One region of the Pseudoalteromonas sp. GCY genome, then DNA from elsewhere that is predicted to be linked to it. Evidence: predicted binding sites of a transcription regulator. Region 1 holds the regulator's gene; the other holds the start of a gene.
The links. The regulator MetJ, encoded in region 1, represses methionine synthesis genes. The targets are predictions, from matches to a motif close to TAGACGTCTAGACGTCTA.
Positions count from the first base shown of each region.

Region 2: the regulator MetJ is predicted to act here: its motif matches at 1,659-1,676, upstream of JJQ94_RS10570 (homoserine O-succinyltransferase).

Region 1 covers NZ_CP068023.1:411,718-415,900, reverse strand. The annotation lists gene metL (bifunctional aspartate kinase/homoserine dehydrogenase II) at 1-893, opposite strand, end outside; gene metB (cystathionine gamma-synthase) at 898-2,118, opposite strand; gene metJ (met regulon transcriptional regulator MetJ) at 2,463-2,783, shown strand; gene JJQ94_RS07030 (malic enzyme-like NAD(P)-binding protein) at 2,864-4,105, opposite strand.
Region 2 covers NZ_CP068023.1:1,203,387-1,207,569, reverse strand. The annotation lists gene JJQ94_RS10575 (homocysteine S-methyltransferase family protein) at 1-660, opposite strand, end outside; gene JJQ94_RS10570 (homoserine O-succinyltransferase) at 650-1,597, opposite strand; gene JJQ94_RS10565 (DMT family transporter) at 1,775-2,665, shown strand; gene JJQ94_RS10560 (tetratricopeptide repeat protein) at 2,836-4,183, shown strand, end outside.

The DNA of each region.
Region 1 (4,183 bases):
AAAGTGGTAATAAAGCGCTTCTCTTTGCTATAGCCAGCCTTTACTATCTCAGTGCCAAGTGCATCGGCATCAAAGCTGCTACGAACTTGTAGTTTTATATCGGTATCTTTAAGTGGAGACAGCGTTTTTGCATGCAGTACCGGATTACCTAATCGTGCGAGTAATTCAGCTTGGCCACGACATACCTTAGTGTATTTTATGGCATTGGCGACTTTACGTGGATCAGTGCTGAATACACCAGTTGTATCCGTCCAAATTGATACTTGAGCTGCATCAAGATAACTTGCCAACAAAGTTGCGCTATAGTCACTGCCATTTCGGCCTAAAGTCACCGTTTCACCTTGTGCATTTGCGGCAATAAAACCGGTAACGATATAGATAGCGTGGTCATCAATTGCGCGATAGCACGCTTCTTTGTTATGGGCGTGTAGTAACACTCCCTCTTGTTGTACAAATAACGTACGAGCGTCGATAGCTTTGGCTTCAATACCCTGAGAATTTAGGTAGTTTGCTAATATACGAGCCGACCATAGCTCTCCATGTGCAAGTAAGCTGGCGTAGTGAAGCTGCTGTTCTTCTCGCCCTAAAGCGATTGCCTGCAGCTCATTGACAAGCTGTTTGAGTAACACACCGTGTTGTTCACCTACAAACAAGGCATCAATTAATTCACGCTGATGGTTTTCAACTTGTAATAAAACATCGTTGAATGCGCGAACATCTTGCTGCTCAAAGCTTTGCCATAACTTCACTAGTGTATTCGTTGTTTTTCCTGCAGCAGAAACCACAACACTGTCACCCAGCCGACATTGCTCTAACACTATCTTGGCAACTGCCTGATAACGCTCTGGCGAGCTTAAACTCGAACCACCAAACTTATGTACTACTTTTGCCATTTACTCACCACAACGCTACTGTATGTGCAGGCGTTAATTTGAATGACTTTGCATCATCACTCGCCTGACTTTCATCAATACATGCAAATCCTGATTCCAGATCTGCAATGAGATCCTGTGCATCTTCAATGCCCACAGAAATACGAATCAACGTGTCGCCCACTCCCGCTTCTAAACGTGCTTGCGGATCCATACCTGCGTGTGTCATTGTCGCTGGATGGCAAATAAGACTCTCAACCCCACCTAAAGATTCTGCCAATGAAAAGTGCGTTAGAGACGTTAAAAACTTCGCAGATGTTTGCAGATCGCCTTTGATATCGAAGCTCACCATACCACCAAAACCGAGTTGTTGTTTTTTCGCAAGTTCGTGTTGAGGATGCGACTCAAGGCCAGGGTAATAAACTTGGCTAACATACGCCGACTTTTCTAAATACTCCGCAATCAGCTGGGCATTTTCTTGATGTTGGCGTAAACGCACGTTTAAGGTGCGCAGCCCACGTAGGGTAAGATAACTATCAAAAGGTGCGCCGGTAATACCAATATTATTCGCCCACCAAGCTAACTCATCACCCAACTCCTGTGTACGCGCGATCACCGCGCCCCCCACGACATCAGAATGACCATTGATATATTTAGTGGTTGAATGCACGACTACATCCACGCCAAAGGCAATGGGATTTTGTAGTGCAGGAGACAAGAAGGTGTTGTCGGCGGCAACCAAAGCACCCACAGCGTGTGCTGCATTTACGACGGCTTCTATATCCGTTAGCCTTAATATTGGGTTACTTGGTGTTTCAATCCAAACTAATTTAGGTTTGATCTGCTGCAGCTGTGCAAGACTTTCAGGTTGCGTGAGATCCAAGACGGCTAATTTGAGTAGTCCACGCTTTGCAAGCGATGTAAATAAGCGATAGCTACCACCGTAACAGTCATGTGGAATAACCAGCGTATCGTCATGGTTAAGTAGCTGTGTTACTAGGTGAACGGCAGCCATACCAGTCGCGGTAATAATGCCACGAGCACCACCTTCTAGTTCGGTAAGTGCCTGTGCAAGCACATCACGATTAAAGTTACCGCTGCGGCCATAATCGTAGTCGCGTTTGGTATCAAAATCGGCAAAAGAATAGGTGGTAGAAAGGTAAAGCGGTGGCACTACTGCCCCATGCGCTTTATCAGCTTCTATACCGTGACGCACTGCAACCGTCGATTTGTTAACTTGACTCATAAGGTCACCTAGATAGTTGGATGTTTAGACGTCTAAAAGGTTAGAGCAACAGAAACTAGAAGTCAAAACATTTATACTGCTAAATGGCTAAATAACTAGTATTTGACTATCTTTTTTAAACCGATAAAATTTCGCCACTCTAGGCGTTGCTAATACGACTGAGTTATTGAAAACTATGGCAGAGATTCTTCTATCTCGCTATGGCGGATTAGTTTATTCATCTCTTTGAGTTTGGGATTTATCTTTAATTCGTAAGGTTATCTCTATATTCATGCGGTTGGTGAATAATGTAGACCAGAACCCAGTCATATTGGCATTGATGTAACTGAGGCAAGTACACAATTATGGCAAAATGGAACGGTGAGTATATTCACCCATATGCAGAACACGGTAAGAAAGCAGAGCAAGTAAAAAAGATCACGGTGAGCATACCTCTGAATGTACTCAAAGTGCTAACTGATGAGCGTACACGTCGCCAAGTGAATAACTTACGTCATGCCACGAACAGTGAGCTTTTATGTGAGGCGTTTCTACATGCTTTCACAGGTCAGCCACTGCCGAGCGATGAAGACTTGAGAAAAGATAATCCAGAGCGTATTCCGCTAGAGGTAAGACAAATAATGGAAGAGCGCGGTTTGGAGATCCCAGAAATAAACGAAGAGTGATAGCTACTCTCTCGCTCTGGAAAACAGACACAAAAAAAGCCTCAATCGAGGCTTTTTTCATTTGGATAATACCAATGGTATTATTCCATATATCCAGCAGGCATATCGATTTGTGCCACGCCTGATTCAATTGCAGCTACCGCTACCGCTTTTGCGATACGAGGTAACAAACGCGGGTCCATTGGTTTTGGAATAATATACTCAGGACCAAACTCAAGACTATCCACGTCAGCCGCTTTTAACACTTCAGCAGGCACTGGTTCTTTCGCAATCGTTCTAATCGCTTCAACCGCTGCAATCTTCATCTCGTCATTGATAGCGGTTGCACGTACATCAAGCGCACCACGGAAGATAAACGGGAAACACAGCACGTTATTCACTTGGTTTGGATAATCTGAGCGACCTGTCGCCATGATCAAATCATTACGTGCACCGTGTGCAACGTCAGGGCTGATCTCAGGATCTGGGTTAGAGCAAGCGAATACCACTGGCTTGTCAGCCATTAGCTTCAGATCTTCAGCAGAAAGTAAGTCTGGACCAGAAACACCAACAAATACGTCCGCATCCGCAATCACGTCTTGTAACGTACGCTTATCCGTGTTGTTTGCAAACAGCTCTTTGTATTCATTTAGGTCATCACGGCGAGTATGGATCACGCCTTTTCTATCCAGCATATAGATGTGCTCACGTTGAGCACCGCATTTGATCAATAATTCCATACAAGCAATAGCGGCTGCACCCGCGCCAAGACACACAATAATCGCATCATGAATATCTTTACCTTGGATTTCCAATGCATTCAGCATACCCGCAGCGGTTACAATTGCGGTGCCGTGCTGATCATCATGGAATACAGGAACGTCACAACGTTCGATTAGCGCGCGCTCAATTTCAAAGCACTCTGGCGCTTTAATATCTTCAAGGTTAATACCACCAAACGTGTCTGCGATATTTGCCACCGTATTGATGAAGTCTTCGGTGGTATTGTGCTTAACTTCGATATCGATTGAATCAAGACCCGCAAAACGCTTAAATAATAGCGCCTTACCTTCCATAACAGGCTTTGACGCCAAAGGACCTAAGTTACCCAAGCCAAGAATTGCCGTACCATTACTGATCACCGCAACCATATTTCCTTTACCCGTGTAACGGTATGCATTCGCCGGATCAGCCGCGATTTCACGTACTGGCTCTGCAACACCTGGGCTATATGCAAGTGCTAAGTCTTTTACGGTCTCGGCAGGTTTAGTGAGTTCAACACTGATTTTACCTGGAACGGGCTTCTCGTGATAATCTAGAGCTTGTTGACGAAAATCTGTCATGGCGCGATATTTTCCTACGAAGTTAATGTGAGAGTGTGGTAAACGTTCGCATTCTGAATGTCGGCAACCTATCTGGCT
Region 2 (4,183 bases), 790 kb from region 1:
CGAGATCATAACAGGCAGAGTGACGCCCGCTTGCTCGAACGCTTCTTCTACACCGTAAGACGCGGCTTTGGCGTTGAGCGTATCAAAAATAGTTTCAATCAAAATAAGGTGAGCACCGCCCTCGATAAGAGCAAGCGTTGATTCAACATAGGCTGCAACCAATTTGTCAAAAGTGATATTGCGAAAACCAGGATCGTTTACATCTGGAGAAATCGAACAGGTTTTTGACGTTGGACCAAGTACACCTGCCACATAGCGAGGCTTGCTAGGATCTTTGGCGGTAAATTCATCACATACCGCACGTGCAAGCTTCGCCGATTCAAGATTAATCTCACGGCTTAGGCTTGCCATATCATAATCTTCCATCGAGATGGTGGTAGCATTAAAAGTATTGGTTTCAATAATATCCGCGCCAGCAGCTAGATAATCGCGATGGATCTGTTTGATTATCTCAGGCTGCGTCAAACTTAGCAGATCGTTGTTGCCTTTGATAAGGACATGCCAATCTTTAAAGCGATCACCGCGATAGTCTTCTTCTTCTAATTTGTGCTTTTGGATCATGGTTCCCATTGCACCATCTAAGATCAGAATACGTTGCTGCATTGCTTGCTTAAGCTGCTCTGCTATTTGCTCACCGTTTACGGCTACATTATTCGGCATAATTGTTAGTCCTTACATCTTGGCTAACTAAGTTAATATCATAAGGTGTGGTTTGGTAAACATAGTAGTTTAACCAATTTGAGAATAACAAGAATGCATGGCTTTGCCATGTCTTAGATGGACGTTTGCTGGTGTCATTCTCAGGAAAATAGTTCTCTGGCTGCGGTGCGTTGGCCATTTTTTCACAATCGCGAAGATATTCTTTTTGTAGCGTATCGGCGTCGTATTCAGGATGACCGGTAATATATACTTGGCTACCTGAGTGATTTTTAATTAAGTAAGCGCCCACTTTTTCAGAGCCCGCTAATACCACTAGATCTTTACACGCGTTAATTTTATCGACATCTATATGGCCATAGCGTGAGTGTGGCACCAAAAACTCATCATCAAAACCGCGAGTGAGCGCCCCGTGGTCAAAATAACAGTGGTGCTTAAATACGCCACACAGTTTGTCATTTTTGAGTGCTCGCTTTAACCCATAATGGTGATACAAACCAGCATGTGCGGCCCAACAGGAAAACAGGGTTGAAGTAACATGGTGCTCAGCCCAATCAAAAAACGCCTGTAATTCCTGCCAATACACCACATCATCATATTCAAGATGCGCCAGCGGCGCGCCGGTGACGATCAAAGCATCATAGTTTTGATCTTTCACATCCGAAAAATAGCGGTAAAACATATCTAGATGTTGCTCTGAGTTTTCAGAGCTGCGATGGGTGTCTAGTCGCAACAAATCAACATTCACCTGCAAAGGGGTATTTGCCAGTAATCGGATAAATTGCACCTCAGTCTCCACCTTATTCGGCATCAAGTTTAATATCGCGAGCCGCATAGGGCGGATCTCTTGAGTTGATGCACGACTTTGTGGCATCACGAACACATTTTCATGACGCAATTGGGCAATGGCTGGGAGTTCGTCGGTGACGGTGATTGGCATGCGCTGCTCCAGACTAATCGAATGGCATTATTATGGACAAAAACTGGAAAAATTCAACCTCTAGATGTATGGACGTCTAAACATTTGTGATAATAATTTGATGCCTTACCTCTCACTGATTATTTCAATTTATGTATACTTGCCACCATATTAATAAACACAAGAAACTTGAGATTTATGATTGGGATTGGGGAAGCCGCAGCGATTGCGGCGGCTGGGGTGTGGGCTGGCTCAACTATACTGTACAAACGATTTAGCCATCATCTTAGTCCATTTGAGTTGAACGTCAGCAAAGGCGTCATCGCTTCTGCTTTGATGATCTTGTGTTTGCTCATCGCAGGTGATGCTATGTACCCGACCTTACTCTCGAGCTGGGGCTGGCTGATAACCAGTGGAGTACTAGGTATAGCGATTGGTGACAGCGCCTACTTTGCCGCACTTAGAAATATAGGTCCTGCTCGTACTTTGGTTATTGAAAGTCTTGCACCTGCCATCGCGGGGATCTTAAACATTGTGCTCCTTGGTGTTTATCTCAACGCATCCGCTTGGCTCGGCATTGCAGTGACGACCGTTGGTGTGATGCTGGCGATTAAGCCAAGTAGAAGCCAGCCGGTATTAGACAAAAAACATTATCTCTTGGGAGTCTGCTTTGCACTCACGGCTGCCATTTGCCAAGCTGCGGGTATGGTACTTTCCAAAGGTGCGCTAAATAACGAAAGCATTAGTAGTTTGTGGGCGGCACTTATCCGCTTGGGATCCGGCACCCTATTTGTGGCCTTTATTGTTGTTTATTTGAAATCACAAAGCCTCTTTAAAGCACTTACACTTAAACAAATCGACGGTAAAAACTGGTTATTCGTTGCGGTGTTTTTTGGCACCTTTATTGGGCTTTGGCTACAGTTAATTTCCGTTAATCATACTGATCCCGCTATCGCACAAACCATCTTTGCAACAGCACCGCTCATGGTAATGACGATTGGACTACTGCGCAGAGAAGCGATTACTAAGTCTATGATGTATGGAGGCCTGATTGCTTTGGCTGGGGTATTTTTATTGCTAAAAGGATAGCCAATATCACAGTTAATATATATGTATATTGGCCTGGGTTTAGGGTTAATTTGCTATCGAAACAGAGACAAAATACAAAAAGTAGTCAACCTGAGATTTATTAACGGCAGACACGACTTTTTGTTACCACTATATTAATATGTAAAAACAATGTATCTAGACTAATATTTATGCCTTTGCTTGCTTTGTTTTTCGCATTACTGCTCGTTGTGTTACCTGCGCACGGTTCAGAATGCCCAAGTGCTAATAATGCCAACCTCACAAGCCATATTTTGTCTTGTAAGCAACATCTTGAAACGCTTGAACCCAACGGTGCCCAAGCTTTTGATGCACGTCTTGAGCTTGTTAGCTTGTATCGTCGAGCGGGTGACATAAAGCTCAGCAATCAAATACTGGATGAGTTGATGGCATGGAAGTTAACCACGCTCCAGCGCTTTCAGGTGTTAAGACAAAGTGGTATTAATCGTTATCGCCAGCGCAATTATATTCAAGCGTTGGAAAGCTTCCACGAAGCGCAAACGCTTGCGGCTCAGTTGCAACAAAATGAACTGGAAGGTAAATCGGCAAACGATTTAGCTAATGCTTATCAGGCACTTGGAGATTTAGACACCGCCCTTACTTTATTTTTAGAAAGCTACCAAATAGCGAAAGCAACAAATGACGTGCAGAGGCAAGCGATCACACTTAATAATTTAGGGAATGTGTCGAGGGATATTAATCAGTTGGATGATGCCATTCTCTCGTTTCGTCAAGCCCATGCGCTCCACCAGCAAGCCGGCGACCCAACTAAAGCGAATCACACCTTGCTAAGCATCGCGGAAGTATTCTACAAAAAGCGTGAATACAAAAAAGCAACTGAAATCATTGGAGATTTACTTCAACCTTTGACACAAAACGGTGCCTATACCCAATTGTCTCGAGCCTATTTATTATTGGCCGAAATTGCCATTGCTCAAAATCATATCACTCAGGCACAACAGCAACTCGCTTCATTCAAACGTACTCGGCAACTAATACAACACGGTAAAGTTGATCAGCGAGCACTGCTTATTGAAGCCAAACTCAAGCAGCTTGAGGGCGATAACCTAACTGCACAAACGTTACTTAAACAGGGGCTTGAAGCACATAATCAGCAAAATAGTCAGCTTACCGAGTTATTTTACATTGCCTTATTGCAGTCCCAACTACAGACACACGCTTATAAAGAAGCGGTAGAGACCGCACAGCGTTATAATGACATGCTTAAAAGTAGTCGTGTACAAAGTGAAAACCTTTATCAATTTCGCCTTCAAAGAGCTAATGTCTTGGCCGCGCCTAAGCGCCAAACAGAGACAAATATTGTGTCTCATGTATTCATCGGGTTTATCGCATTTTTAGCGGGTGTGCTGGTTACTTACTGCTTTGTTCGCTATACCACCCGCACCGACACTCATGGATTGCACAGTAAACATACGAGCATTGACGAGCAAGCCGCAAGACTATTGATGGTTGAGGTGATGACGCTCACTCTGGCGCTTT